Regions from separate parts of the Lactimicrobium sp. genome, predicted to be linked through region 3. Evidence: predicted binding sites of a transcription regulator. Region 3 holds the regulator's gene; each other region holds the start of a gene.
The links. The regulator HrcA, encoded in region 3, represses chaperone genes, less so after heat shock. The targets are predictions, from matches to a motif close to TTTTAGCACTNNNNNNNNNNNAGTGCTAAAA.
Positions count from the first base shown of each region.

Region 1 (10,272 bases), on a different contig from region 3:
CGGTTACTGCCATCGACACAGAAAAAGGAAAGCTCAAAGCTGTCCATACGGTCAGAGTTCATTTTGAAAATGGAAAGATGGTACAGGAAGAAGGCAGTGAGCAGGTACTGCCATGTGAGCTGCTGATCATTGCGGCAGGCTTTCTTGGCTGTGAGGCGTATACGTCAAAGGCCTTCAACCTTGCCCTCAACCGCGGCAGGGCAGTTACGGAAAAAGACAGTTACCGCATCAAGGACCATCTGTTCGCGGCAGGCGATATGCACAGAGGCCAGTCACTTGTTGTCTGGGCCATTGAAGAAGGACGTGCCTGTGCCAGAGAAGTAGATGAAGATCTGATGGGATATACCAATCTGTAATCTGATCATAATCAATGACAGACTGTTCCAGCAGGATTGCTGCAGCAGCCTGTTTTCTTTTGGAAATCCAGAAATACTTACCTGATCAGCAGGAAAATTTCACTATACTGACAGAAGAGGACATACATGATAGAAAGGAATGATATATGGAAAACAATCTGAAGCGCTTCTATGATGCACAGATGAATGCGTATGATCAGGCATTCAGCGAGATCAAGAGCGGCAGAAAGAGAAGCCACTGGATGTGGTATATCTTTCCGCAGATTCATGATCTTGGCCATAGCAGTATCTCCCGATATTATGCCATTTCAAGCCTGCAGGAAGCACAGTCATATTTGCAGGATGACATTCTGGGACCCCGGCTGGAAAAAATCAGTGCTGCATTACTGGAATTGAAAACAAATGATCCTGACAAAGTATTCGGCAGCCCGGATGATCTGAAACTGTGTTCCTGCATGACGCTGTTTGAACAGGCTGATCCGGATAAGAAAGTATTTTCCAAAGTGCTGGAAAAGTTTTATGGGGGCAGAAGAGATGAGAAGACACTGGCGGTACTGGCGCATGATGCATCAATCAGAAACACCAGCAGATGAAAAAACGCCTTTTGGGACAGGTTTGTCTCAGAAGGCGTTTTGTAATTCACTTGATTCAATTGTATTACCACAGCCGGTGGATGATCATATTGCCATTGGTGATCCAGCCGATCGGGCATTCCCGGATACCCATGCTTGGATTCATGGCATTGATGACCATGCCATTGCCGGCATAGATACCGCAGTGTCCGGTCCAGGTAATCAGATCACCCGGCTGGGCATCGGCATAAGACACAGCATATCCTGCTGTTTCCTGTACATAGGAAGTACGGCCAAGAACAATACCGAAGTGGGCATAGACATATTTTGTCAAACCAGAGCAGTCAAAGTAGTTCGGACCATTGCCGCCCCAAACATATGGCAGGCCAAGGAACTGTCTGGCATAGGCAACAACCGCATTGCCATCCACGGCAGAATCACTGGACTGGGAACCATTTGTGGAGGAACCGCCGGAACTGGAAGAGCCTCCGGAATTGCTGGATCCACCTGAGTTATTAGCTGCTTCCTGGGCAGCACGCTGGGCTGCCTGAGCGGCAGCGGCAGCAGCCGCTTCAGCTTCTGCCTTTGCCTGCTGCTCGGCAATCTGTCTTTCCTGTTCTTCTTTCTGTGCCTCGGTAATGGTATCGGACGCATCCTGCAGGGAAGAAATCAAAGTCAAAGCATCATTGGTCTGGCCATCCAGCTCTGCTTTCTGATTTTCATAATCCTGTACTGTCTGCTGAGCTTCATACTGCTTGGCAAGAATATCATTCTGCGCACTCTGCAGCTGGGTCTGCTTGTCAGAAAGTTCCTGCTGGGAAGCAGTCAGCTGATCAATGGCATTATTCAGCGATACAAGTGTACTGTGATTGTGCTCGGTCAGATCCGTCAGGCCGGCTGCGATCTTCAGAAAATCACCAAACGTCTTGGCACCCATCAGAATATCGACATACTTGGACAGACGCATCGTCGACTGTGAATTTTCAATCTGCGTATTTACCTTTGCCCGCAGATCCGCAACATTATCCTGCTGCTGGGCAATCTGATCATTCAGATCATCAATCTGAGAATTCAGATCAGAAATCTGCGAACTCAGTGTATCAATCTGACTCTGATAGTCATTGATCTTTGCCTGATAATCATCAATATTAGTCTGTACATCAGAGCGCTGGGCATCAATCTGCAGCAGCTGATCCTTTAATGTGGAAGACTGTGAAGCTGCATACTGCAGGAAAGCCTGGCAGGAAGTTGATTCATCAGCTGTCAGAGAAGAAACATTGGAGCACTTTGTGGTCCAGTATTGAATATCAGAATAATCCTCGTCGGCCTTTACCTGTACTGGAAATAAACATGCAGTAACAGCGGCGGCAGCGAGAAGGGCACCATATCGCTTGAACTTCATTCATAACTCCTTTCATTGATAAAGTAATTCTCTTTGTGCGTTCTTCATTATAACAAAGAAGTGTGAAGATATCATGGAAGTGCATCTTAAATGCCTGAAAAGAAAGAACAAAATTTTCATTCGTTTCAAATGTTTTCTGTAAGAAAGAGAAATATATTTCCACTGCCTTTGTATTTTGTACTAAAATGGCCCATAAAGGGGGATTCAGAGATGACAATGCACCGTGTATACAACTTCGCAGCCGGGCCTTCCCAGCTGCCGCTACCGGTATTGGAAAGAGCACAGAAAGAACTGCTGGACTATGAGGGTACCGGCATGTCAGTGATGGAGATGAGCCACCGCTCCGCAGCTTTTTCAAAGATCATGGATCATACAAAGCTGGGTGTCCGGGATGTCTTACACGTACCGGATGACTATGCCATTCTGTTTCTGGCAGGCGGGGCATCCAGTCAATTCACGATGATCCCATTGAATCTGCTGAAAGAAAATCATCAGGCAGACTATGCCATCACCGGCCACTTTGCAAAACTTGCCTATGAAGAAGGAAACCGCTATGGCCAGATGCATGTTTCCTATGATGGCAGTGCCGATGCCTGCCGCCATATCCCCCGTCAGGATGAACTGACGATCCATCCGGATGCGTCTTACTTCCATTACTGTGCCAATAACACGATCTATGGCACCGAATGGCATTACGTACCGGATACCCATGGTGTTCCCATCGTGGCAGATATGTCCAGTGATATCGCATCCTGCCCGATGGATGTTTCAAAATTCGGCCTGATCTATGCCGGTGCCCAGAAGAATCTTGCCCCGGCCGGCGTGACGCTGGTTATTGTGCGCAAAGATCTTGTCAAAGAACCTGACAAAATGACCCCGGTCATGTATTCCTATATGCGTGAGACTGCCCATGACAGTATGTACAATACACCGCCTTGCTGGCAGATCTATATGCTGGGCCTGGTCACAGACTGGCTCAAGGACCAGGGCGGCATGGCAGAAATCGGCAGAAGAAACAAAGCCAAGGCAGATCTTCTCTATGGCACCCTGGAACAGTATCCTTTGTTCCATCTGTATGCAGAGAAGGAAAGCCGTTCCCGCATGAATGTGACATTCTCCACCGGTGATCCGGATCTGGATGCCCGCTTTATTCAGGGAGCAGCAGATCATGATCTGGTCAATGTGAAGGGGCACCGCCTGCTTGGCGGCATGCGTGCTTCCATCTATAACGCCATGGATCTGGATGGCGTCAAGGCACTGTGCCGGTGGATTGAACAGTTTGCCAGTGAAAACAGGAAAGGATAAGACATGTACAAAGTAAAACTTCTGAATAACATTTCGCCCAGCGCAAAAACCATTCTGACCGCAGACCGCTATGAACTGTCGGAGACTGTTGAACATCCGGATGCTCTGTTTGTGCGTGCTTCTGATCTGCACAACTATCCTTTTGAAAAGAACCTGCTGTGCATCGGCAGGGCGGGTATCGGTGTCAATACCATCCCACTGGATGAATGCGCTGAAAAGGGCATTGTTGTCTTCAACACACCTGGCGGCAATGCCAACGGCGTCAAGGAGCTCTTCCTGTTTGCGCTGGCCATGGCATCCCGTGAAATCCTGCCGGCGATGGAGTGGGTCAAAACATATGACGGTTCCCAGGGACCAGTAGAGCAGCGCATGGAAAAGGTCAAGAAACAGTATGCCGGACCTGAATTTGCCGGCAAGACACTCGGCGTGATCGGGGCTGGTAACGTTGGATCCAGAGTTGCCAATATTGCCCTTGCCTGCAATATGAAGGTATATGCCTATGACCCGTATCTCAGTGCCGATGCGGCCTGGGCCATCTCCCGCCATGTCTTCCGTGTCTCTGATCTGCGGGATATTTTCCGCTACAGTGACTACATTACGATTCATACACCTTTAACGGATGAAACCCGGAACATGATTGATGACAAAGCCATTGCCATGATGAAAAACGGTGTGCGGATCATCAACTATGCCCGCGGCGAGGTTGTCAATGAGGATGCCATCATCAAGGCCCTGAATGAAGGCAAGGTGGCAAGATATGTGGCTGATTTCCCGACAAAACGGCTGATTGAGACAAAGAATACCGTACTGACACCGCATCTTGGCGGCACCACATTTGAATCCGAATCCAACTGTGCCCGTATGGCCGCCAGAGAAATGGATGACTATCTGACCAATGGTAATATCCGCAACTCCGTCAATTTGCCAGATGTGCAGCTGGAACGCAGCGGTGCATCCCGTATCTGCATCATCCACCGCAATCTGCCCGGCATGCTGGCAAATATGATGCCGCTGTTTGCGCGGGATGGCATCAACATCGAAAACATGACCAACAAGTCCAGAGGCAGCTATGCGTATTCGGTCTTTGATGTCAATGCAGATGTGCCTGAAAAAGCCATCCAGGAACTGAATGATCTGGATGGCGTAATCCGGGTGCGGGTACTGTAATTATCGATCAGAAGGAAGATAGCAGCCCTGCAGCATATCGCTGATCACATCCGCAAGCTCTTCTTCACTCAGGCTGCTCTTGTTTTCCAGATAGATGCGGACAATGCCTAGCAGGCCGCTGGCAATGAAAGAGGCCGCATACTGCCGGTAAAGGCTGTCATGATCCGGCAGGAAATCCGGACATTCCACAAAGTGCTGCATCTGCATATTCTGCACAAGTTCCAGCAGATGGTTCTCGTACAATATGGCAAGCAGATTCTGTTCCTGCATGATATAGCGGCTGTAGTCCAGACATACGTTTTTAAAAAAGTGATCCTGACAGCGGGAAGGTACATACTGCTCATCCCGGCAAAGCTGATATGCGATCACATTCTCCTTGGAAGAAAACAGGGAATAGAATGTCTGCCGGGATACATTTGCCTTGTTACAGATCTCCGTAATGGAGATCTTTTCATAACTTTCTTCCTCAAGCAGATCAAACAAAGCATCCGCAATGGACTGCTGGGAACGGCATGCCGTTTTATTGTTTCCGTTATACATACCAGAAATGTATCATAAAACTTGACAAGTGTCCAACATAGTGTCATCCTAATAGTACGTTGACAGATGTCAATGTTAGGGGATTATCCCCATTTATTTTACAAGCGTGTTAGCACTCAATGGTGAAGAGTGCAAAAGGAGGCTTATGTTAATCGTTCCTGTATACAACCAGCTGGTTCTGCCAGATGCCAATCTGTTCTTTCCATCCGACAGCTTCCAGGCTGCAGCCGGCAGCCGCCTGTCGGCAGGCGAAAAGATCATCTTCGTCATCGCCCGTGAAAACATTCCGCGCACCCAGTATACCGAAGACAGCTTCTATCCGATCGGTGTCACCGGCTACGTCCAGGAAGAGAATATGTCCGGCTTCATCGTTGTCCATACAGACCAGCGTGTCAATATCGAAAATGTTACGGTCCGTGCTGACCATACCCTGATGGCAAACATTTCCCGCCGTGCGGATATTGAAGACCTGGATCCTCAGGAAGAAGCCGAGCATCTGGTTAATCTGAAGAAGCTTGTCAAAGACTATATGTCACACTTCCAGTGGGGCAAGTTTGTGGATGGCTTTGTGGACCAGTGGACCAATGAAGGCGAGATTGTCGCTGCACTGGGCATGTGGCTGCCGCTGAAACCGGAAGAAAAATATGCCCTGCTGGCTGAAGACAGCCGCAAGGCACGCAACCGCCGCTATGAAGAAATCCTGTACAGCTATCTGGAAGTAGCCCGCGTCAATGCGGATGCCCAGACTGCCACCGCTCAGGAATATGAGCAGGCTTACAAAGAGCAGGCCATCAAGAAACAGATGGAATATCTGCAGAATGAACTCGACAAGATGCACCCGGAGAATGTTTCCGATGCTGCCCGCTTCCAGAAGAAGATTGAAGAGTCCGGCATGAATCCAACCGCCCGTGAGGAAGCTGACAAGATGCTCAACAGACTCAAGCAGGAGGGCAATAATTCCCCGGAATATGGCAACATCTATGAATATCTGGATTTTGTCACTTCTCTGAACTGGAAGACACCTTCGGCCAGAAAGATTTCTCTGACTGAGGCACAGAAAGTTCTGGATGAAGATCACTTTGGTCTGGAAAAGGTAAAGAAGAGAATCATCCAGCAGATTGCCGTCATGAATCTGAAACATTCCCAGTCCGGCTCGATCCTGCTGTTTGTCGGTGCTCCTGGCACCGGCAAGACATCCATCGCAGCTTCCATTGCCAGAGCACTGCACCGCAAATATGTGCGTGTATCCCTTGGCGGTGTGCGTGATGAAGCCGATATCCGCGGCCACAGAAGAACCTACATCGGCGCTATGCCGGGCCGTATTATGGACGGAATCCAGAAGAGCGGTGCCAGCAATCCGGTCATGGTGCTGGATGAGGTAGATAAACTCGGTGTTTCCTACAATGGTGACCCTGCCAGTGCACTGCTGGAAGTGCTGGATCCTGAGCAGAACTCTACCTTTACAGATCATTACATGAATGTGCCATATGATCTGAGCCATGTCTTCTTTATCTGCACAGCCAACAGTATTGACAACATTCCGGAACCGCTGCTCAACCGTATGGAAGTCATTCAGTTCAATGGCTATACGGCATCTGACAAGTTCCAGATTGCCAGAAAGCATCTGCTGCCAAAGGCAATGTCTGCCATGGGCATCAAGGACAAGGATCTTGAAGTAACAGATGATGCGATTCGGACAATGATCGACTCCTATACGATGGAGGGCGGTGTGCGCGGCCTGAAGAAGGTGCTGGATACATTATGCCGCAGCTGCGCTGTGGAAATTGCCAATGGCCGCAAGGATACGCTTGTCATTGATAAGGACAATCTCAAAGACTATCTCGATGCAAGACCGATCCATCATGACCGCGTTCTGAAGAATGATCAGCCTGGTATTGTGACAGGTCTTGCCTGGACGGCAGCCGGCGGTGAAATCCTGTTCATTGAATCTCTGATGATGAAGGGCACTGGCAAAGTGACCGTCACCGGACAACTTGGCGATGTCATGAAGGAGTCTGTTTCCATTGCCATGTCTCTGGTCAGACACAGATTCCCGGACAAGGCCGATGTCTTTGCCAAAAATGATATCCATATCCATGTACCGGAAGGCGCTGTCAAAAAGGATGGACCTTCTGCCGGCATCACACTGACCACAGCCCTGGCATCTCTTGTCACTGGCCATCCGGTCGATCCTTCCATCGGTATGACAGGTGAGGTATCACTGCGCGGCAAAGTCATGGAAATCGGCGGCCTGCCGGAAAAGCTCATGGCCGCTGCCAGAGCCGGTGTCAAGACCGTTCTGATTCCGAAGGACAATGTGGATGATCTCAAAGATGTGCCGCAGGAAGCCAGAGACGCCTTGAAGATTGTACCGGTTGATACCGTGGAAGATGTTCTGAAGTACACAGGCATCATTGCCTGACAAAGAAAAAGACCTCCGGGAAAGGACAGAGAAATCTGTGCTTTCGATTGGAGGCCTTTTTCATATCCTGTGTTCTTTACTGCGGATATACCATATGGGCTTCATCAATGTTCTGCAGTGTCTTTTCCAGATACCGCTTTGCCCACCACTTTGCACTGGCAAGATTCTGATCCAGATAGTTGCCGCATTCTGCCGGTCTGGCACCAGGAATTTCTCCTTCAAAGGAAACGATATACTGAAACATGCGGGTAATAACATCCAGGATATCCTCTGGGGATAGATCACCGGCAAAGATCACATAGAAGCCTGTCCGGCATCCCATCGGTCCAAAGTAGACCGTTCTGTCCTTCCAAGTCTCATCATTGCGCAGAAAGGTCGCACCAAGGTGCTCAATCGTATGCACTTCCGCCGTATTCATGACCGGCTCCTTGTTCGGGACAGTCAGACGCAGATCAAACGTTGTCAGTACTTCTTTGCCAACCCTGTCTTTCCGTGATACATAGACACCGGGCTCGAGTTTCAGATGATTGATTGTAAAACTTGCAATCTTTTCCATTTTTGTATTCTCCTTCATTCTGATCTCAATGTGTGTGCTGCCGGCATTGTTTCCAAGCCCGCACACACTGGTTTCGCAGCTGCTTTTTCAACTGTATATACGCTCTGATCTCAGCAGGATCAGGCTCTTTCTTCATGTTCAATGATTCATACACATGCATGGATGGTGTAATCAGGTCTTCCTGCACCTCACTGCCATCTTCTTCTGGCAGCACCATATCTTTGACGATCATCTGATACAGACCAGCGGGTGGATTGCCATTGCGGTCCAGAATGGCAATCTCGTCCTGCTGCATGGGCTTTTCAATCATCTGCACACCAAGCCATGGCGGCAGCAGAATTTCGGCTTCTTCAGATTTGGCATACTGGGGCAGCACAGCAGAAAGGTCTATCGCCGGTGTACCTGTGGCTAGATCTGCCTGCAGGAGTACAATGCCATCCTTATCACCATAGGCTTTCAGAAAGTGCGGTGCATCAGAAGTGGAAGTAAAGGCAATGGTATGGCCGCACTGCTGGATCCTGGCAAAGTCATACAGACGTTCCACTCTGCGCACATGGTACTGCTTTTTTAACGGACAGTTCTGCATCAGCGAGAATAAAGCAGCGCATATGCCATCTGCACCATAAACCTCTTTCCAGCGGATCAGCAGGGCAGGATTGAGACGCTTATTCTCCTTTGCCTTGATTGTTTCATTTTCAATGCCATCAAAGAAAACGGCATTGAACGTCACATAGGCCTTGGGATCTGACCACAGCGGATCATTTCCACTGACATCGCCTTCATACCAGCGCAAGGCTTGTATTGTATCCATACGCATTCCTCCATCTGCCATTCATTTTATCTGCAGACACAACTTTTTTCAGGGAATCCATGCTTTTTGCGGGCATAGAGAAAGGGAAGCACACAAGGAGGAAAAGAAGATGAATTCCAACAGCACAACATTAATGCACCTGAAACACGAATGCGGACAGTACAGCAGCTATATGGTACAGCTGCAGATTCTGCGTGACAAAATCCGCATGGCACGTGCCAAGGGCAGTCCCTGCGGCATTGAGATTGAGGCATTGAACACAATTGATGAGAAGATTGCGTCTATTGAAGGCATGCTGGACAGGATTGAAAAGGAAAATGGCATTGAAAGCAGGATTCTGCTCTGGCGGACAGTCATTGGTCATGAAGATCTGCGCCATGTCGCAAGTGAGAAAGGCATGGATCCCATGGACCTGAACACGCAGATTGAAGATCTGCTGTTCCATGATCTGATTTCACAGACCCATCTGTCTCTGGAGGCTGCCTATGCATAAACCGCTTCTGCTTGGCGCACTGCTGGGGCTGGCAGTCTGGCATTTTGACAAACAGCCGATGCTGATACAGACACGTCTATTGGCTGGCGAAAAACCGGCTGCCAATGTCCGGCTTGTAATCAGCGAACAAAGCGATCCCACTGAAGAACAGGAAAAAATCATTGTTACGGATGATAACGGTATGTTTTCTGTTCCAGAGGGATCTTACATCCGCCTTCAGGAACCTGTAGCCGGATACTATGATCTTGCCCAGACTGCAGAGATCAAAGAAAAACAGGACATCGTTCTGCAGCCCATCCAGGTCTTTCTGCAGGTGGAAGATCATACAGAACAGCAGGATTTTACAGATCCGGTTTTCATTCTGGAAGATACAGAGAAGAAAAGCGAAACACAGCTGCTTGCCAGAGATGGAATGCTGGAAATCGGCAGTCTGCTCAAACCGGATCAGACATATCTTCTGCGTCAGAAAGAGAAGAAGGACAATGTGACAAACTTTCCGGATACAGAGATTCATGTGGATTCCAGCAAACCTGAAAAATTGGAAATTGTACACAGGTATGAAGATACAGCAGTGATTGATTTTTTGAAGATGCCGGGACTTTCTGTATCATTCTTTGCGGATGAAAAGGGAGAACAGCCTGTGGATGC
Region 1 covers NZ_JAZHUW010000004.1:42,156-52,427, forward strand. Annotated here, with positions in the region: gene SOI44_RS01890 (glutamate synthase subunit beta) at 1-356, shown strand, start outside; gene SOI44_RS01895 (DUF1810 domain-containing protein) at 503-949, shown strand; gene SOI44_RS01900 (C40 family peptidase) at 1,014-2,330, opposite strand; gene serC (3-phosphoserine/phosphohydroxythreonine transaminase) at 2,541-3,635, shown strand; gene SOI44_RS01910 (phosphoglycerate dehydrogenase) at 3,639-4,802, shown strand; gene SOI44_RS01915 (TetR/AcrR family transcriptional regulator) at 4,803-5,342, opposite strand; gene lon (endopeptidase La) at 5,488-7,764, shown strand; gene SOI44_RS01925 (S-ribosylhomocysteine lyase) at 7,841-8,320, opposite strand; gene SOI44_RS01930 (hypothetical protein) at 8,346-9,131, opposite strand; gene SOI44_RS01935 (hypothetical protein) at 9,241-9,624, shown strand; gene SOI44_RS01940 (MSCRAMM family protein) at 9,617-10,272, shown strand, end outside.
Region 1: the regulator HrcA is predicted to act here: its motif matches at 5,450-5,480, upstream of lon (endopeptidase La).

Region 2 (10,272 bases), on a different contig from region 3:
ATCTGGGCATTGTTTTCCTTTGCCTCATAGTATGCCTGGCCAAGCTTTGTATAGGCCTTGGTAATATCACGCTGGTTCTGACCGATCTCAGACTGCAGCTTCATCTTCTTTGCCTGGAAGTCAGCCACATCCTTTACCTTCTTTGCACCGTCGTTGATATACTTTGCGACCATATCTGCGAAATCATTAAACTGCTTGTCAAAATCACTCATTGTTTTCATCCTTTCCGGATCTGTTAATCAGATCCCACACAATCTCTTTGATTTTCTCTGCATCCTTATCACCCTTGGATACCATATAGGCAATCCCGCCGGTGATCAGATCGGCATAATAATCGGCATTGCAGATGGCTGTCTTCTTGATGCGGTTTCCTTCTTCCAGCAGCTTCTTCAATGCCGCTGAACTGGCCTGTTTTGCCTCATGAACACTGCGGCTGCTCAAAGCAGAAAGATCCACATCATCCCGCTTGCCCTTCAGCTTTGCGTCCATATCCGCAAAGGACTGAATGCAGTTGTCAATGAACTGATCCACCTGCTGCTTCCAGTCAGTACTGCTCATATCCTTCATCATGGACTGGTTGAATGCCTCATTGTATTTCTGACTGATGGCATCAATCACATCATCCTTTGATTTGAAGTAGTAGTAGAACAGTCCCTTGGCCACATCTAGCTCTTTTACGATGTTATTGACCGTTGTGTCCATGATGCCGTTCTCCTTGAACAGCTTTTCCGCCGCATCCACGAATTCCTGTTTTCTTTCTTCTGTATTCTTACTATCTTTCATGGATACCTCCTGCCAGTTATATAGCACATGACTGACTCCCAGTCAATATTCTTTCCTTTTCTGCTGGTCTGATTTTGTTACAATAGAGCCATGCAAATTCTATGTCCGATCTGCCATATGCCGCTTATGCATCAGGATCATCAGGCCGTCTGTCATAATGGCCATAGCTTTGACTATGCCTCCAGCGGCTATCTGAACCTGTTTCTTTCGCAGAAGAAAGCTCATGGTGACAATAAGGAAATGATTCAGGCAAGAAGTGCCTTTTTAAACAGCGGTGCCTATGGCTTTCTGCGGGATGCGCTTGTCAAAGAAGTGCAGCAGTATCATCCGCATACATTTCTCGATCTTGCCTGTGGGGAAGGCTACTATACACAGAAAATACCGGTGAAAGAAAAGTATGGCATTGATCTATCCAAGGATGCCTTGAAACATGCTGCAAAGCAGGATGCATCAACCCAATATCTTCTTTCTTCGATCTTTGATCTGCCCTTTGCGGATCAGTGTGCCGATATGATACTGACCTGTTTTGCCCCTTTTGCCAGAGAAGAAGTGGAACGTCTGCTTGTGCCGGGCGGGCATTTTGTCTTTGTCACACCGGGACCGGACCATCTGATTGAGATGAAACAGGTTCTGTATGATCATCCCTACCGCAATATCATCAAGCCGCTGGATACTTCACTTGCATTGATCGATCAGAAGATGATTTCAGATACGTTCTGCGTTTCTGCGGATCTGATGCAGGCATTGTTTGCCATGACACCCTATGCCTACCGGACCGGTGCCAGAGGCAAAGAAAAACTGGTGCAGGCGGGATCGTTCCCTCTTACTGCCCAGTTTGTCATACGTATCTATCAGAAACAGCCGGAAGAACAACTGTGAAAGCTCACAGGCTGATTTCTTCTGGCTTTTCTTTTTCTCTGCCGGAAACAACAGCATTGCGCTGCTGCAGTGCATCATGGTTCTGCATCTTTTTCAGACTGGCTCTGACTTCTTCCTTCAACAGTTTCAGAACATAGTCAGTTGACAGAGACAGATGGGATGCCATCAGATTCACCGGTTTGCGCTGAACATAGGCACGCCACAGCAGTCCCCGGCAGCCAGGATCCGGTATATTTTCCAATACGGTAATAATATACTGAATCCGATCCAGCACCTGCTGGATTTCTTCCTCAACCAGATCTTTCTGGTGCATGATTTCCAGCCGCGGATCAGAGGATGGCTGATGATTGTCCGCCCCCATCACCTTACTCAGATCAACGGAATGTACGCCTTCGGCATTGTGGATCAGATGGCTGCGGCGCAGCTGCAGCCGCTGCAGTCTGCCAAGGTCATCAAAATAGCCGCGGCATGCCTTTTTGAAATAGGCAAATGTATACTGATCCGTGCACTCATTGTCCATCGTCATATACCTTCTTCATCCATTTGTTCATTGCATACTGCAGCTGCCTTCTGGAAATACTGAGACGGCTGGCAAGATCTTCCTGGGTATCCATTTCTACAAAGTGATGCCAGAGAATCTGTTTTGCGGATGATCCGCACAGATTCTCGGCAGCGGTAAAGACATGGTCTACCCTTGCCACATCTTCCAGCAGATACTGATACAGTTCCAGCTCTCCCCTGCCGGTTTCATCGGCTACGCCGATCTTGATCAGCTCTGGTGAAAACGACATATCCTTGAATTCCGGATGTTCTTTTTCAATCCGCTGTATTTCTGCTTTTTCCAGCAGATACAGCCGTCCTGAAATACGAATGGATGTCAGCCAACTTCGGTAATCACTGTCCTGCGCTTGTGTCATGTGTTCCCCACCCCTGTTTATTCTTATTTATGAACGTACAAAGCCAGAGCGGACTGCCTCCTCGGCAACTGCTTTGGCAACTGCCGGTACAACCCTCTCATCAAATGGCGATGCAATAATGTGATCTGTGCTGAGATCCTTCTCATCAATCAGTGAAGCAATGGCCATGGAAGCGGCGATCTTCATATCTTCAGTGATTCTGGTCGCATGGGCATCCAGGGCACCGCGGAACAGACCCGGGAAGGCAAGCAGATTGTTTACCTGATTGGGATTGTCACTCCTGCCTGTTCCCACAATCCATGCCCCGGCCTCTTTGGCTTCCTGGTAGGTAATTTCCGGTTCCGGATTTGCCATCGGGAAGACGATGTTCTTTTCATGCATGGAAGCTACCATCTCTTTGGTAACCAGACGCGGTGCAGATACACCGATGAAGATATCGGCATCTTTCAGACCTTCCGCAAGGCTCTGGTAATCTCTGCCATCCAGGTTGACATACTGCAGCAGTTCCTGGCGCAGATCATCGTATTCATCTTTGTGGCTCGGCCGCAGGCAGCCATTGATATCAAAGGCATAGATGTGATGGAAGCCATAGTGGTACAGCATGCGGATGATGCTGGATCCCGCGGCACCGGTGCCGCTGATGACAACCTTCATATTCTCCGGCTTTTCATGGCGCAGCTTCAGAGCATTGATCAACGCTGCCAGAACCACAATGGCAGTGCCATGCTGGTCATCATGGAAGACCGGAATATGCATCTGCTGGATCAATGTGCGCTCAATGGTAACACAGCGCGGTGCAGAGATATCTTCCAGGCAGATTGCCCCAAAGCTTGGCTCCAGGGCTTTGACAATCTTGATAATTTCCTGCGGATCCTTGGTATCCAGGCAGATCGGCCAGCCGTCAATACCGGCAAAGCGCTTCATTAACAATGCCTTGCCTTCCATGACCGGCAGGGCTGCCTCAGCCCCGATATCACCAAGGCCAAGCACCGCCGTACCATCTGAAACAACCGCTACCGTGTTGCCGCGGTCTGTATACTTATAGCTGTTTTCAGGATTCTTCTGGATTTCCAGGCATGGCTGGGCAACACCTGGTGTATAGGCAATGGAAAGATCATGGGCATTCTGACAGGGAACCTTTGGCTCCACTTTCAGTTTGCCATGATACTTTGCATGCAGCTGCAGGGATTCTTCGTATAAATCACTCATAACTGACTTCCTTTCTGATCATAAATATCATTGCCTCTGGCATCGATGCCGACAAAACACGGCATATCCTTTACTGTCAGTTTGCGGATGGCTTCCGAGAGCAGATCGTCAAACGCAATCGTTTCACAGGACGTGATGCAGTGTGACATCAGGGCACCGGCACCGCCGACGGCAATGAAATAGACCGCCTGATTGCGGACAATGGCTTCTTTGACTTCTTTACTGCGGCGTCCTTTGCCGATCATCGCCTTCAGTCCCAGGTCCAGCAGTTCCGGAGTATAGGCATCCATACGGGATGAGGTGGTTGGTCCGGCTGAGCCGATCAGATGAATGCCATCTGATGGTGTCGGCCCGACATAGTAGATCACACTGCCCTTTAGATCAAAAGGCAGCGGCTTACCTTCTTTGATCAGCTGTGCCATGCGCTTATGCGCCGCATCTCTGGCTGTATAGATAACCCCGGACAGCAGGACGCCATCCCCGGCATGCAGGCTTTCAATATCTTCCTCTTTCAGCGGCAGTTGGATTTTTTTCATCACAGTACGATCCTTTCATGGCGGCAGACATGGCAGCAGATATTCACTGCACATGGCAGGCCGGCAATATGAGTTGGATAATACTCGGTCTGTACTTTCAGCACAGTGGTATGGCCATGCAGGCCCATGGGGCCGATATCAAGCTTGTTGGCCTCGTTCAGCAGGCTGTCTTCGAGCTTGGCATAGCGGGGATCCGGATTGCTTTGAGAAAGCGGCCGCAGCAGTGCCTTCTTGGCAAGATAAGCACTGTAGTCAAAGGTACCGCCGATGCCAACGCCGACAACCATGGGCGGACAGGCATTGGGACCGGCCTTGGCAATCGTATCCAGCACAAACTTTCTGACACCATCCAGTCCTTCAGCAGGTTTGAGCATCTTTAAAGCGGACATATTCTCAGAGCCAAATCCCTTTGCCATCAGATCAATGGTAAAAGTATCTCCTTCAACAATATTCGTATAGATGATGGCCGGTGTATTATCACCGGAATTATGACGGTCAAACAGTGGATCACTGACTGCCGAAGCACGCAGGTAATTCCTGGTGTAGCCTTCTGCCACACCGCGCTGGATGTTTGCAGCAAGCGGTCCGTTGATATGAACATCCTGGCCCAAGGTGACATATGCCGTCACAAGGCCTGTATCCTGACAGATGGGAAGATGTTCTTTGGCAGCAATATCCGCATTTTCCAGCAGGATATCCATCACCTGGCCGGAAATGCCGGTTTCCTTCTTTCTGGCCTGCTGCAGGGCAGCCTTTACATCAGGCTGATAATGGACATTCATGCGGCCGCAGGCATCACGGATCAGCGGCACAAGCTGACCGGCTTCAATTTCTCTCATACGACTATTTTAGTACAAACAGGCCGTGTTTTCTATCATCACTGTCTGCCGGTTCATTCCTTCCCTTTCAGATCACTTGCTTTTTTCGCATTTCTGGCCCACTTTTCCATATTTTTCTGGATCTTCATCTGCCGTTTGCGGTTTTCCACCCACTCCATATCCTGACGGATATCCTCTTCTTCACTCAGATATTTCATGCCGTGCAGGCAGAGTGTTTTCACAGATGTCTGTACATACTCCGGCCGCCGGCGGTATGCCATGATCATCTTGACTTCTTCTTCGCTGAGATGCCATCCGGCATTCTCTTCATGGGAGTGATAGCCAAGCAGTTCATCCGGGGTGGTGTGAAATACATCACAGTATTTGATGATGACTGAGGCACCCGGTTCATAATGCCCGTTTTCATAGGCAGAAATGCTGCGGTGGTCAAGGCCGATCTTCTCACCAAGCTCGCGCTGTGTCATTCCTGCCTGGATCCGCAGCTTTCTCATATTGAGATTCACCCTGTGCAGGCTTTCTTCCTGTTTTCTGCTGTTATCCTGTCCATGATCTTTGCTAGACATTTCTATACCTCCGCAATTGATTGTCTGTTCACTATGTTGCCATTATAAATGGAACTACACCTTTTGCATACTGTCAGATACCGTTTGCAATCACCATACAGGAGTGCTAATATACATTAGCAGTTTAAAAGCAAGAGTGCTAAATGGAGGTGTGTAACGATGGCAAAAAGACAGTTTAAAGCCGAATCCAAGAGACTGTTGGAATTGATGATCAATTCCATTTACACGAATAAGGAAATCTTCCTGCGTGAATTGATTTCCAATGCCAGTGATGCGCTGGACAAGCGCCACTATTTATCATTGACGGATCATGATCATCCTGATGATGCAAAGGATCTCAAGATTGTGATTGAGCGCCATCCGGATACCCGTCAGCTTGTCATTGAGGACAATGGCGTTGGTATGACAGATGAGGAACTGGAGAAGAATCTTGGCACCATTGCCAGATCCGGTTCTGCAGAGTTCCGTCAGGCCATGGAAAAAGCAGATGAGGATACTAACATCATCGGCCAGTTCGGTGTTGGTTTCTATTCTGCCTTCATGGTTGCCAAGCATGTGCTTGTCGAAACAAAGAGTGTGCACAGTGACCAGGCGTATTCCTGGAGTTCCTCTGGTGAAGATGGCTATGTCATCTCCAAGATTGAAAAGGATGGTGTGGGTACCAGAATCACCCTGGATCTGAAAGATGATACCGATGATGAGAAATATTCAGACTATCTGCAGGAATACAAGATCCGTGATCTTGTGAAGAAGTACAGTGACTATGTCCGCTATCCGATCGAGATGGAGTGTGAAAAGAGCATTCCGGATCCAACCGATAAGGATAAGACGATCACAACCACAGAAGTACAGACACTGAATTCCATGGTGCCGCTGTGGAAGAAGAACAAGAATGAGATCAAGCCGGAAGAATACAATGAATTCTACAAGGCAAAGTTCGGTGACTGGGAAGATCCGCAGAAAGTCATTCACTATCATGTCGAAGGCAATGTGTCCTACACTGCCCTGCTGTTCATTCCTTCCAAGACACCGTACAACTTCTATTACTCGGATTATGAACCAGGCCTGCAGCTGTATTCCAAGGGTGTGTTCATCCTGGATAAGTGCAAGGATCTGGTGCCGGAGTATTACCGCTTTGTCAGAGGACTGGTGGACAGTGATGATCTGAATCTGAACATTTCAAGAGAGATGCTGCAGCAGGACCGTCAGGTCAAGGCCATTGCCAAGTCCATTGAAACCAAGGTGCACAATGCCCTGGAAGAAATGCTCAAAAATGACAGAGCAGGCTATGAGAAGTTCTTTGACAACTTCGGTTTGAATCTGAAGTATGGTGTTTATCGTGACTATGGCGTAAACAAAGAGAAGCTGCAGGATCTGATTCTGTTCAAGTCCAGCAAGGAAGACAAGTATGTCACTCTGAAGGAATATACAGACAGAATGCCAAAGGAGCAGAAGGCGATCTATTATGCCTGCGGCAGTTCCATCGAAGAGATCAAGCGTTCACCGATCTTTGCCAAGGTCATTGACAAGGGTTATGAAGTTCTCTACTTCCTGGATGAGCGTGATGAGTTCTTCTCCGGCATCATGCAGTCCTATGCTGACAAGCCTTTCCAGAATATTTCCAAGGGTGATCTGGATCTGGATACAGAAGAAGAAAAGAAAGCCAAGGAAGAAACTGCTGAAAAGAACAAGGATATGCTTACTGCCATTAAGGATGACCTGGATGGCAAGGTCAAGGAAGTCCGTATTTCTTCCCGTCTGAAGGATGATCCGGTGATCATTGTTTCTGATGAAGGTGTTTCCCTGGAGATGGAGAAGTATATGTCCCAGGATCCGATGAACCAGCATATCAAGGCTGAAAAGATTCTGGAGATCAATCCTGACCATCCGATCTTCAAAGTTCTGCAGGATGCCTACAAGAATGATAAGGCACAGCTGAAAGACTATGCCGGTGTCCTGTATGATCAGGCAATGTTAATCCAGGGTCTGCCGGTTGATGATCCGGTTGCTTATACCCGCAAGGTAACTGAGCTGATGCTGAAAGCTGCCGGAAGCAACGCAGGCAAAGAAGATCCTGTTGAACCTGCCAGGACAGAAGAAAACAGCGAAACAGCAGAAACTGAAAAGGCAGAAACTGAAGAAAAGACGGAAAAAGAGGAAACTGCTAACAATCAGTAACACCATTGAAAAGACGCATCATGACAATGCGTCTTTTTCATATGCAAGAAATTAGTTTATACTAATCCTATATCCTCTTAAACTGTCAAGCTCTTGCACCCGATAAGGAGATCACTTCAAATCCCCTGCTGCCATATTGTTACAATTATCTATTTTCCCGAAACAATCACAACACCAACCGGCATCATATGCAGATCGGTACCAAGAGAAGAAAGATCCACAAATCCTGCATAGCCTAGCTTCGGCGTAAAGCCAAGCCTCTCATCCTTCACCGGCTGCGGATTCACATAGATACGGTTCCTGCTAAAATAGATGTCACTGCGTTGCTGCGAAAGAAACTGTGGATTGACATCCTGTTTCTGCGCCACAGACGTCCCAATTCTCAGCACATTTTTCTCTCCAAGCACAACCACTTCACCTGTCTGATCATTGAACGCAATCGCACCATACTGCCCATCAAGACAATAGATCTTCTCAATCTGCCCTTCATTGTCAACCAGCAAAAAGTAGCTCAGTGCATCATGGGGATACTGTGAGGTTCCCTGAGCAAGAATCACATTCTTCCCCTGCTGAAAGTCCACAGGATTGATCGCATCATAGCTGATCTCAACATCTGATCTCGTTGTCCTGTTCTGATAGAGCTTTATGCCAAGAAAAACATTCAGTCCCAATGAAACAAGTACAGCGATCAGCAGAATCTTATTTTGTACTATTATTCATTTTTGCACTTATTTTATCTAATATTTCTGTATTTGCTTGTAAGTTCAAACAGTCTTATACATCGACCTTGAGAAGTTTCATTTTACCAAATCACAAATTATAGATGTTGTCACAATCAATCTATCTTTATGGTCTCATCATTTCTATAATATTTTCCTGATAGTTTCTAAATTGCAAAACGCAGTGCAACAGATCTATTGCATTGTATTGGCTTGCATTCCGATCATGGACGCAAGCAAGACAGTAATGAAAGAATCAGGAGACGCTTTTTCTTTCCTCTGCTGCCCGTCTTATCACTATTTCTGCTGCATCCGTATCAGACGAGTTCAAAGCAACAAGCACAGACGGAATGCAAGTTCACATAGCTGTCTGTCCAAAATACAACTGAATACATACAGGGAAATTGCTGCAGGTAATTCATATCTGTCTGTTATTCCGTTTTGTCAATCAGCGGAAGTGTCATAGTATAAGAGAAACCCGGATAGCCGTCACTGCTGTCATATGCAATCTTATATTGATACTCTTTCATGATAGCTTTGACATCATCCACTTTATCATCCGGAATCTTTACAGATATCTGTTCCTTGGCTGTGCTTGCTGTATACCCTTCAGCGGGACAAAGATCTGTATCATCTAGTGATTCGTCTGCGTTGTCAATAATGGTGACCATGTCCAGAAATTTCTGGTCTTCAATCTGCATACTTCCGGTATGCCTGTTCATTGGCTGATCCAGATGAAGTTCGGTACCGATATCATAGTGATCGCCATGCGGAATAATAAACTGACAGCCTTTTACATGCACTGCCGCATCATCTTTCTTCTGGCATCCACTGAAGATACCAGCAAAAACAAGACTCATCGAAAGCAGAATATTCTGGTTTAAAAACTTCGTGACCATGATGGAGAATATGCTCCTTTCCCTCTGGTTACATCTGATTGGACATAAAAGCGCGTTGCTGTAAGATACGAAGTCGTACTGTAGGAAACAGATAGAATCCACAACAAACGACACACTCTCTGATGAGCTTTGACAGCGCTACCTGTGTATTACGCATGTCGAGCTTACCGAAAAAGAGAGCATTATTAACATAGCTATTTCGGCTTTTTTCCTCAGGAAGTGTACAATAAGCAGAAGCAGCTCAAAACCTGATAAATCAGCAAAATCATACATTTGCATAATAAATCAGTGGTTACAGATATCACCGTTTTTGTACCTGCTGACTGACATACAGATCCCTCTATACTCTTTTCAGAAATACTTTAAATGATAAATGAATTAAATGAAAGAGTTGATGTATAAAAGTCAGCCATTTCTCAATAGTGAAAAGCAAAATGCTTAATTCACCCACATGGGTATGAATGCTTTAATAGGACGCATTGATCCTGAATAAATGCTGCTCCTTTAAAGATTCCCCGGTGATATGGCAATGAAACCATTGTGTTGTTCCTGCCATCAGTTCCTTTTCTTTCCCGAGAATCTCTTCCAGAAGACTGAGAAACGTATGACGATTGTTGAAGTCACACTTAACAGAGACATCAGCCCGTTCTGCAGTCTTCCTGATGGGAACCAGCTTAAGTGTATCCATGCAGATCTGTGCTTCCTGCCATGAATATCGCGGCGATAAAAACATATGCGCTCTGAACCGCA
Region 2 covers NZ_JAZHUW010000001.1:13,754-24,025, reverse strand. Annotated here, with positions in the region: gene SOI44_RS00130 (hypothetical protein) at 1-212, opposite strand, end outside; gene SOI44_RS00125 (TetR/AcrR family transcriptional regulator) at 205-783, opposite strand; gene SOI44_RS00120 (putative RNA methyltransferase) at 874-1,662, shown strand; gene SOI44_RS00115 (hypothetical protein) at 1,667-2,182, opposite strand; gene SOI44_RS00110 (hypothetical protein) at 2,172-2,579, opposite strand; gene SOI44_RS00105 (NAD(P)-dependent malic enzyme) at 2,607-3,788, opposite strand; gene SOI44_RS00100 (Fe-S-containing hydro-lyase) at 3,785-4,324, opposite strand; gene SOI44_RS00095 (fumarate hydratase) at 4,324-5,163, opposite strand; gene SOI44_RS00090 (helix-turn-helix domain-containing protein) at 5,217-5,726, opposite strand; gene htpG (molecular chaperone HtpG) at 5,886-7,904, shown strand; gene SOI44_RS00080 (hypothetical protein) at 8,054-8,485, opposite strand; gene SOI44_RS00075 (hypothetical protein) at 9,055-9,522, opposite strand; gene SOI44_RS00070 (hypothetical protein) at 9,989-10,210, opposite strand.
Region 2: the regulator HrcA is predicted to act here: its motif matches at 5,841-5,871, upstream of htpG (molecular chaperone HtpG).

Region 3 (10,272 bases):
TGCAGCGCTGTCTACCTTTCTGCCCTGACGGGATACATAGCGGCCCAGCAGGAATTTGACAATCACAGCCGCCGCGATGATGATCAATGACACCATGGAATAATCCGCTGCGGATGGATGAATGATCTTCTTGATGGATTCTACCAGGGATGTGATGCCGGCATACAATACCAGAGCAGACACGATGAGTGCTGAAAGGTATTCAACGCGGCCGTATCCCATCGGATGTTTGGCGTCCGGTTTCTTTGCGGCCAGACGGATGCCGATGATCGTAATGATCGAACTCAGTGCATCAGACAGGTTATTGATGGCATCCAGAATCACAGCGATGGATCCTGACACAAAGCCGACGGCCATCTTGAAGCCGACCAGGGCAAGGTTGGCAATAATGCCGGTCAGTGATGTATGAACTATGACTTTTTCTCTGCTTTTTTCATCTGACATGAATGTTCACCTTCCGTTTCCATCTGCTGATTTTACCGCGGTTTTGATTCTGCGCAAAGAAAAAGGACTGCATGCATTCATGCAATCCTTGTGATCCCTCAGCGCAGGCTGACAAGATACTTGTTATCGTCCGCATCCACCACGATTGTCTTGCCGGTGATATCCGGATTGGCCAGGACAACCTTGGCGACTTCGGTCTCAATTTCACGCTGGATATGACGGCGCATCGGACGGGCACCATACTGCGGATCGACGCCGCAGGCAATGATTCTGTCCTTTGCCTTGTCGGTCACTTCCAGATGAATATCCTTCTGGGCAAGACGGTTGGAGAGAATGCCAAGGAACTTGTCGGCAATCTGCTTCTGTACGTCCTTGCCAAGGGCATTGAAGACGATGATCTCATCAATACGGTTGATCAGTTCCGGCTTGAAGAACTTGTGAACCGCATTGAGATAGTGCTGTTTGCGGGCCGCAGGGTCTGTCTCAAAGGCATATTCAGAACCAAGGTTGGAAGTCATGATGATGATCGTATTCTTGAAATCAACCACGACACCCTTGGAATCTGTGAGTCTGCCTTCATCGAGAATCTGCAGCAGGATGTTGAAGACATCCGGGTGAGCCTTTTCAATCTCATCCAGCAGGACAATGCTGTAAGGATTGCGGCGTACAGCTTCTGTCAGCTGGCCGCCTTCATCATAGCCGACATATCCCGGAGGAGCACCGATCAGTCTGGAAACACTGAACTTCTCCATGTATTCAGACATATCGATACGCACGATCTTGCTTTCATCATCAAACAGCTGCTCGGCCAGGGCCTTGGCGACCTCTGTCTTACCAACACCGGTAGGACCAAGGAACAGGAAGGAACCAAGCGGTCTGTTTTCATCCTGAATGCCAGCCTTGGAACGCATAATGGCATCAGATACAAGGGTCAGTGCTTCATCCTGACCCATGACTCTTTTACGCAGGGCATCCGGCAGATGCAGGATCTTCTGACGTTCAGTAGACTGCAGCCGGGAAACATCGATGTGTGTCCAGCGGGAAACGATCTTGGCAATCATGTTCTGATCGACAATCTGCTGCAGCATCTTGGAGCCATCGTTCTTCTCGGCATCCGCAATTTTCTTCTGCAGATCCGGAATCGTACCATACTGCAGCTTGGCTGCGGTATCATAATCGGCACGGTTCTGGGCCTGCTCCAGATCCAGCTTTGCTCTTTCCAGCTGCTCCTTGGCATCCTTGACAGCATCCATCTGCTTCTTCTCAGACTTCCACTGGCTTGTGCCGGCTTCCATCTTCTCATTCAGATCGGCAAGTTCCTTGTCAATCTGGGCAAGACGCTCCTTTGCCTTCGGATCGGTCTCATTTTTCAGAGATGTCTGCTCAATCTGCAGTGTCATGATCTTGCGGTGCAGTTCATCCAGCTCCACCGGCATGGAATCCATCTCGGTACGGATGCAGGCACATGCCTCATCCACCAGGTCGATGGCCTTATCCGGCAGATACCGGTCGGTGATGTAGCGGTCAGAGAGTTTTGCCGCAGCGACCAAAGCTTCATCTTTGATCTGCACGCCATGGTAGGATTCAAAGCGGTCTTTCAGACCACGCAGAATCGCAATGGTATCTTCGACAGTAGGCTCGGATACCTGAATCTTCTGGAATCTTCTTTCCAGTGCCTTATCCTTTTCGATGTACTTGCGGTATTCATCATAGGTTGTGGCACCGATGCACTTGAGCTCGCCTCTTGCCAGCATCGGCTTCAACAGGTTGGCGGCATCCATGGAGCCTTCGGTCTTACCGGCACCGACAAGGTTATGAATCTCATCAATGAACAGGATGATGTTGCCATTAGCCTTCTGTACAGCCTTGAGGACACCCTTGAGACGTTCCTCAAATTCACCTCTGTACTTGGCACCGGCAATCAATGCACCCATATCAAGTTCAATCAGCTGCTTGTTGCGCAGTCCCAGCGGTACATCCCCACGCATGATACGCCAGGCAAGACCCTCGACAATGGCGGTCTTACCAACACCAGGTTCACCAATCAGAATCGGGTTGTTCTTGGTTTTACGGGAGAGAATCTCAATGACCCGGCGGATTTCATCATCCCTGCCAATGACAGGATCAATCTTTCCGTCTCTGACATCCTGGACCAGGTCATGTCCATATTTCTTCAAAGCATCCAGCTGTGCTTCATTTGATTTGTCATCCATCTTGACGCCTCCTCTGCGGTCCTCTTCGGCCTTCTCAATCTGTTCAACCGTGAAGCCAAACTGCCGCATCAGCTGCTGGGCAATTGGTGCACTGGACTGGAAGATACCAATCAGCAGTGCTGCCTCGCTCATGTAGGTATCGCCCTCCTTCTTCATCCAGGCATTTGCTTTGGCATCTGCCTCCGCCAGATACCTGCTCAAAGAGGGTTCTGTTCCTTCCGCACTCGGAAGGTGTGAGATTTCATCATTGACTCTTTCCAGCATCTTTGTCTTGTCTATACCAAGACGCTCGAAGATGCCATCCAGACCATTGTCTGACAGCATTGCCGCCAGTACATGTTCACAGCACAGTTCGCTGTTACTCTTCTGCTGTGCCAGTGTTACAGCATTGGAAATGACTGTCTGCAGCTGTTCTGTCATCTGATCGATATTCATACGCACTCACCTCCCTTGCTAAATATTGATGAGATGTATTGTAATCAGGAGAAGTTCTTCTTGAAGCGCTGCCAAATGGTTTCACCCTGGCCGCTGTCCTGAATCTCCTTCAGTTCCTGATACAGTTCTTTTTCGCGCTTTGTCAATGTGCGGTCAATCTGTACTTTGACGGTGCAGATCTGATCGCCATTGCGGCCGGTGCGCAGATCCGGCACACCTTCCCCGCGCAGTCTCAGCTGGGCACCGTTCTGTGTGCCAGCCGGAATCTTCATGGTCACTTCACCGCGGATGGTCGGTACATCCAGTGTGCAGCCAAGTGTTGCATCAACGGCACTGACCGGAATGTCCAGGTAGATGGTTTTGCCATCACGTACAAACTTGTCATGGGGCAGAACATTGATCTCAATGTAGAGATCACCGTTCGGGCCGCCGTTGACACCGCGCTCACCTTTGCCGGCCACACGCAGCTGCTGGCCGCTGTTGATGCCTGCCGGAATCTTGACATCAACGGATACCCGCTTGTGCAGATAGCCGGAGCCGTTGCACTTCGGGCAGTAGCGGCGGATCTTCTTGCCGGTGCCGTGGCATTCCGGGCATTCGGATTCTGTCTGCATGATGCCGAGCATTGTTCTCTGCTGGGTAATCACACGGCCTGTGCCATGGCAGCGCGGGCAGGTATCGATGTCGCTGGGACTGGCTGCGCCAGTGCCGCCGCAGGCATCGCACTTCTCATCCACGGACAGATTGATCGTCTCAGTCTTGCCAAAGCATGCGTCCATGAAGGAGATGTTCATGCGCATGAACTTGTCTTCGCCTTTGCGCGGACCCTGGGAGGTACGTCTTGAGGATGAGAAGCCAGAGCCCATGCCGCCGCCAAAGAAACTGGAGAAGATATCGTTGAGGTCGTCGAAGCTGCCGTTGCTGAAACCGCCCATGTTGCCAAAACCACCGCCGGCTGCGGCCTGCGGGTCTACGCCTGCAAAGCCAAACTGGTCATATTTGGCACGCTTGTCGGCATCACCGAGCACCTCATATGCTTCATTGACTTCCTTGAACTTCTCTGCGGCATCCGGTGCCTTGTTCAGATCCGGATGATATTTCTTGGCGAGCTTTCGATAAGCGCTCTTGATTTCGTCTGCACTTGCACTTCTGGAGACGCCAAGTACGTCGTAATAATCTCTCTTCTCAGCCATTGACAACTAGCCTCCTTATTCCTTTCATGCAACAGGATGCGGAGCGTATGCTGCCCCGCATCCTGTTTGCGTGTTTATCTTTTCGCTTACTTCTTTTCCTTGAAATCGGCATCCACAACGTCATCATTGTTGTGATTGTCATTGTTACTGCCGGTATTGCTGTTGGTCTGCTGGCCAGCCTGGGCATTACCCTGCTGCTGATACATAGCCTGAGCCATGTCGTTGGCTGCCTTTTCCAGAGCATCCAGCTTTGTCTTCAGGGTATCCATGTCGTTCTTGTCGATGGCTGCCTGCAGTTCATCTCTGAGCTTCTTGACCTCAGCCTTCTGTGCATCTGTCACATTCGGATTGTTGGCCTTGAGAGTCTCATCGATCTGGCTGATGTAAGCTTCAGCCTTGTTCTTGGTTTCGATGTCAGCCTTACGCTTGTCATCTTCCGCCTTATGAGCCTCAGCATCCTTGACCATTCTGTCAATCTCTTCATCAGACAGACCGGAAGAGTTCTGGATGGTGATGGACTGCTTCTTGCCAGTTGCCTTATCAACAGCGGATACATTCACGATACCGTTGACATCGATATCGAAGGTAACCTCAATCTGCGGCACACCTCTTCTTGCCGGTGCAATGCCGGACAGCTGGAAGTTGCCCAGTGTCTTGTTATCAGCGGCCATCGGACGCTCACCCTGCAGCACGTGGATATCAACTGCCGGCTGGTTATCAGCAGCGGTAGAGAAGATCTGGCTCTTGGATGTCGGGATGGTTGTGTTACGCGGAATCAGTACAGTCATCACACCGCCGAGTGTTTCAATACCAAGTGACAGCGGTGTCACATCCAGCAGCAGTACATCCTTTGTATCACCGGAAATGACAGAACCCTGAATAGCAGCACCAATAGCGACACACTCATCCGGGTTAACGGACTTGTTCGGCTCTTTGCCAAGTTCTCTCTTGACAGCAGCCTGGACAGCCGGAATTCTGGTTGAACCACCAACCAGCAGAACCTCATCGAGATCGCCGGATGTCAGCTTGGCATCAGAGAGTGCCTGGCGAACAGGTCCCATGGTTCTTTCAACCAAGTCTCTGGTCATATCATCAAACTGTGCGCGTGTCAGCGTAGCTTCCAGATGCAGCGGGCCTTCCGGACCGGCACTGATAAACGGCAGGGAAATCTGTGTCTGGACCATGCCGGACAGATCCTTCTTTGCCTTCTCAGCAGCTTCCTTCAGTCTCTGCAGAGCCATCTTGTCGGCCTTGAGGTCGATGTTGTGCTCTTTCTTGAAGTTGTCAGCCAGCCAGTCGATGATCTTGTTATCGAAGTCATCGCCGCCCAGATGTGTATCACCTGCAGTTGCCAGAACTTCGTATGTGCCATCGGCGATATCCAGGATGGAGACATCGAAGGTGCCGCCGCCAAGGTCATACACAAGGACTTTCTTCTCTTTGGATGTATCTTTGCCAAGACCAAAGGCAAGGGCAGATGCGGTCGGCTCATTGATGATACGCTTGACATCCAGGCCTGCAATCTTACCGGCATCCTTGGTTGCCTGACGCTGAGCATCATTGAAGTATGCCGGAACCGTGATGACAGCTTCGGTTACTTTCTCGCCCAGGTAGCTCTCCGCATATTCCTTCAGATAGCTCAGGATCATAGCAGAGATTTCCTGCGGTGTGTACTTCTTGCCTTCCAGCTCAACCGTCTCATTTGTGCCCATCTTTCTCTTGATGGAATAAACTGTGTTCTTGTTGGTGATCATCTGTCTCTTGGCAGCATCGCCAACGATGATTTCACCATTCTTGAATGCAACCACGGACGGTGTTGTTCTGTTGCCCTCCGGGTTTGTGATAACTTTCGGCTCTTTGCCTTCCATGACAGCTACGCAGCTGTTTGTTGTACCCAAATCAATACCAATGATCTTGCTCATATTTTCTCCTCCTAGTGATCAGTTACTCACTGACCTTCACCATCGCTGCTCTCAGCAGCCGATCCTTCAGTTTATATCCCTTCTGTAATACTTCCACGACCGTGCCAGGCGCAACGCCATCGACATGTTCGCTCATGATCGCCTGATGCCAGTTGGCATCAAACGGCTGATTCAGACATTCAATCTCACTGACTCCCTCAGCCGCAAGTGCTGCGGCAAGTTTGTCATGGATCATCTGCACACCTTTGCGGTATGCCTCATCTTTTGTTTCCTGTGCAAGAGCACGCTCACAATCGTCCAGCACCGGCAGTACCTGCAGGGCAAAGTCCTGAATCTTGTACTTGCTGAGCTGTTCAAACTCCTTGTTCAGCCGCTTGCGGGTATTTTCCGTATCTGCATATGCTTTTGCATACGCATTCTTGAGCTGGGCAACCTGTGTCTCAAGCTCTGCATTCTTTTTCTTCAGCTCTTCAATCTCCTTGTTCTTATGATCAAAGATTGATTTGCTTTCTGTTTTTTTCTCTTCTTTCTTTCCGGTTTCCGGCTTATTCTCAGCCTTCTTGTTTTCCGGCTTCTTTACTTCTTCCTGAGAAGAATGCTTTTCATTCTTTGTCTCTGTACTCATTTTTGATGACTGCTGCCTCCTTCATCTGAATTGTCATACATCTTTTCAATCAGCTTGGCCGCATACTGGATCATGGCCACAACCTTGTCATAATTCATCCGGCTTGGTCCCACGACAACCAGTCTGCCATGCTCACCGTCATGTACCTTGAACGGGCTGGAGACCACGGCAACATCATCGATCCAGGTCAGATGCGCGCCCTGCTGGGTCGTAACGGCAACGGCGTTCTTCTCATGGGGAAGCTGCCGCCAGGCATCCGAGGATGTATCCTCAAGAAGTCCCATCAGTTTCTTCAGTTTATCGATATCTTCAAACTCCGGCTGATACAGAATCCGGTCTTTTCCACTGAAGTACACGTTATCACTGGCGAACTTCACAAATGCCTTGACGAATGCCGCGAACAGAATATCGTGCTTCTGGACATTGGAATTCAGCTCCGGTTTGACTTCCTTCATTCTGGCTGGAAGCTGATCAATCGGCACCCCGTGCAGTTCCCTGTTCAGGATGTCGGTACAGCTTTCCATATCAGAGAAAGGAATATCATCATCGAAGTGGAAATTCTTTGTCTCGGTATGGCCTGTGTTGGTAATGAATACTCCGACGCAGTTGCGCGGATCAACCTGGAACAGCTTGATATGCTCAAGTTTCTGTTCTGAGGAATCCGGGCCAATGGCACCGGCGGTCATATTGGTCATCTCGGACAGAATCCGGCATGACTGATGTACTGCTTCTTCGATGTTCATGTTGGAGACATCGAAGGCACTGCTGATGGCAACTTCCATCTTCTTGTCCATCTGGGCTTCATTGAGCAGATTCTCACAGTAGAACTTGTAGCCAAGCGTACTGGGAATTCTCCCGGAAGATGTATGGGTTTTTTCCAGATAGCCCATTTCTTCCAGTGCCTGCATATCATTGCGAATCGTCGCCGATGAATACGAGAGATGATACTTCTGCTGCAGCGCCTTTGAGCCAACCGGCTCAGCTGTCTTGATATATTCGTCTACAATCGCTTTGAATATTTCAATTCTTCTTGGCGTCAGCACCTTGCATCCCTCCTTTAGCACTCTTTCCTGTTGCCTGCTAGTATGGTACATCCACCTGTTAGCACTGTCAAGGATAAAGTGCTAATTCCGTGCTGAATTTTCATTTTCTTTCATCCACAGAAAAAGACAGGCATCAATGGATCTGCTCAGGATCCCACTGATACCTGTCTGCTGCTTGTGATTCCTGTCTTATCAATTCGTCATGACATCTGCAGTCAGCTGGCACTGTAACGATAGTATGCGATCTTCATGATGCCATAGACTTTTTCTTTCTGAAACTGAAGCGTTCCACAGCTGGCAGGATATGCATCTTCCTTTTTGGCTTCAATGACAACTCTGGCGCCATCATTGAGCATCCCATGATCAACAAGGTACTGCATGACTTCGGCGTTGTGCTGTTTTTCATAGGGAGGATCCAGATAGACAAGATCAAACATCGTCCCTTCTCTGCTTAAGACAGCCAGTGCCTTGCGGTCACTTATGGCAAGCACTCTGCTTTGGCCCTGCACCTGCAGTGCGGCAATGTTTCTGCGGATGATATTGACAGCATCATGGCTCTGGTCTACAAAGATGGCCTGATCCATGCCTCTGGAAAGAGCTTCCAGACCAATGGCACCGCTGCCGGCATACAGATCCAGCATCTTACCGCCGTCAAACATACCGCCCAGGGATGAAAAGACTGCTTCCTTTACTTTATCCAGCGTCGGCCGGGTGGCCTGTCCTTTTAAAGTTTCCAGGCGGCGGCTGGCATAGGTTCCGGCAACGATTCTCATTGCAGATCACCTCTGCGGTAGGCTGCGATGACTGCCTGGGAAAGACCGATGGAAAGCATGAAGCTCATGGCAGAGGAACCACCTGCCGATACGAGCGGCAGCGGAATGCCGGTTAAAGGAATCAGACCGGAGACACCGCCGGCATTGAGGAAGATATGCAGCATGAAATACATTGCTGTACCAACTAAGACAATGCGTCCTGCTTCGGATTTCATCTGCTTGGCATACCAGAGCAGGCGGTAAATGATGACAGCATAAATTGCCATCAGAATAACAAAGCCGACAAAGCCAAGCTCCTCAACGATGATGCCGAGGATATAGTCGTTATTGGCTTCCGGAAAGTTCATGTATTTGCGTACAGATCTGCCCAGTCCCCTGCCAAACAGACCGCCCCCGGACATAGCAACCAGAGACTGGATGAGCTGATAGCCGCTGCCATAGACATCCGCAAACGGATTAATGGCAGACAGGAAACGGTTTTTCTGGTAGGTCTTGAATGGCAGCACTTCAATCAGGTGTTCTCCCTGGGGAGAAAGCACAAAGACAGCCAGTACCAGCACGCCATAGAACAGAATCCTAAGCCATTTCTGGGCTGTTTTCAGTTTTGGATTGCGGGGAATCAGGAAACAGATGCAGAAAATCATGAACTGCACGGACATGGTTCCGAAATCTTTCTGGATGACGAAGATGATGAAACTCATGATGAAGCAAATGATCACCGGCCTTTTGACCAGTTCCCAGAATTTTTCATTCCGGGTACGTCTGTCGCCAAGGTGTCCTGCTACCACCAGGAATGTTGCAATCTTGGCAAATTCAGAGGGCTGGATGGTCACGCCGATCCCGGGAATCCGGATCCAGGCATAGGAGCCGTTGGCACCTGTGAAGGCACGGGTGGACAGCAGAAGAATATACAGTGTGATGATGCACACGGAGAAGCCATTGCCATGCAATTGTGACAGACGGAAATTCCTTGAGGCAAATGCCATCAGGAAATATCCCATGATGACAAAGATGAGCTGCTTGGCAATTGTGATCATCAGTGTCTTTGGCGCCCCTACGGTTTCACCCATGGTGGCACTGCCGATCATGACGACACCGAAAAAGGCCAGCAGCATCAAGGTGATATGGATCACGGGATCAAACCCTTTTGCCATGCGGAATGGGTTGCTCAGCCGTTTTGTCTTTTGTGTATCCTGTGCGCGTACTGTCATGGATACGATTTTAGCATATTTTGTCCCTTTCGAAAAAAAGCCGCATGGTTAAGCGGTTTCAGCACTGCTTTCAGCTTTACAAGAAGGCTTTGGTTCACTATCATAACAACCGAGGTAAACAAGATGCTTATTAATAATGATACGATCATCAAGGATGACAATCCTTTGATCCGCCAGAAGAGTGAGCCTGTAGAGCTGCCTCTTTCTGAAGAGAACAAAGGAATTCTGCGCGACATGCTCAAGTATGTCGAAGATTCAACAAACGAAGAGCTGGCTGAGAAGGAAAATCTGCGCCCTGCCGTTGGCATTTCAGCGATTCAGATCGGTATTCCCCGTCAGTTAACGGCGGTGGTTGTGCCGGATGTGGACAAAGACGGCAATGAGATCCAGTGGAAGTTCATGCTGGCGAATCC
Region 3 covers NZ_JAZHUW010000011.1:26,466-36,737, forward strand. Annotated here, with positions in the region: gene SOI44_RS04305 (cation diffusion facilitator family transporter) at 1-444, opposite strand, end outside; gene SOI44_RS04310 (ATP-dependent Clp protease ATP-binding subunit) at 543-3,092, opposite strand; gene dnaJ (molecular chaperone DnaJ) at 3,137-4,285, opposite strand; gene dnaK (molecular chaperone DnaK) at 4,372-6,207, opposite strand; gene grpE (nucleotide exchange factor GrpE) at 6,230-6,832, opposite strand; gene hrcA (heat-inducible transcriptional repressor HrcA) at 6,829-7,875, opposite strand; gene rsmD (16S rRNA (guanine(966)-N(2))-methyltransferase RsmD) at 8,091-8,648, opposite strand; gene SOI44_RS04340 (FtsW/RodA/SpoVE family cell cycle protein) at 8,645-9,859, opposite strand; gene def (peptide deformylase) at 9,983-10,272, shown strand, end outside.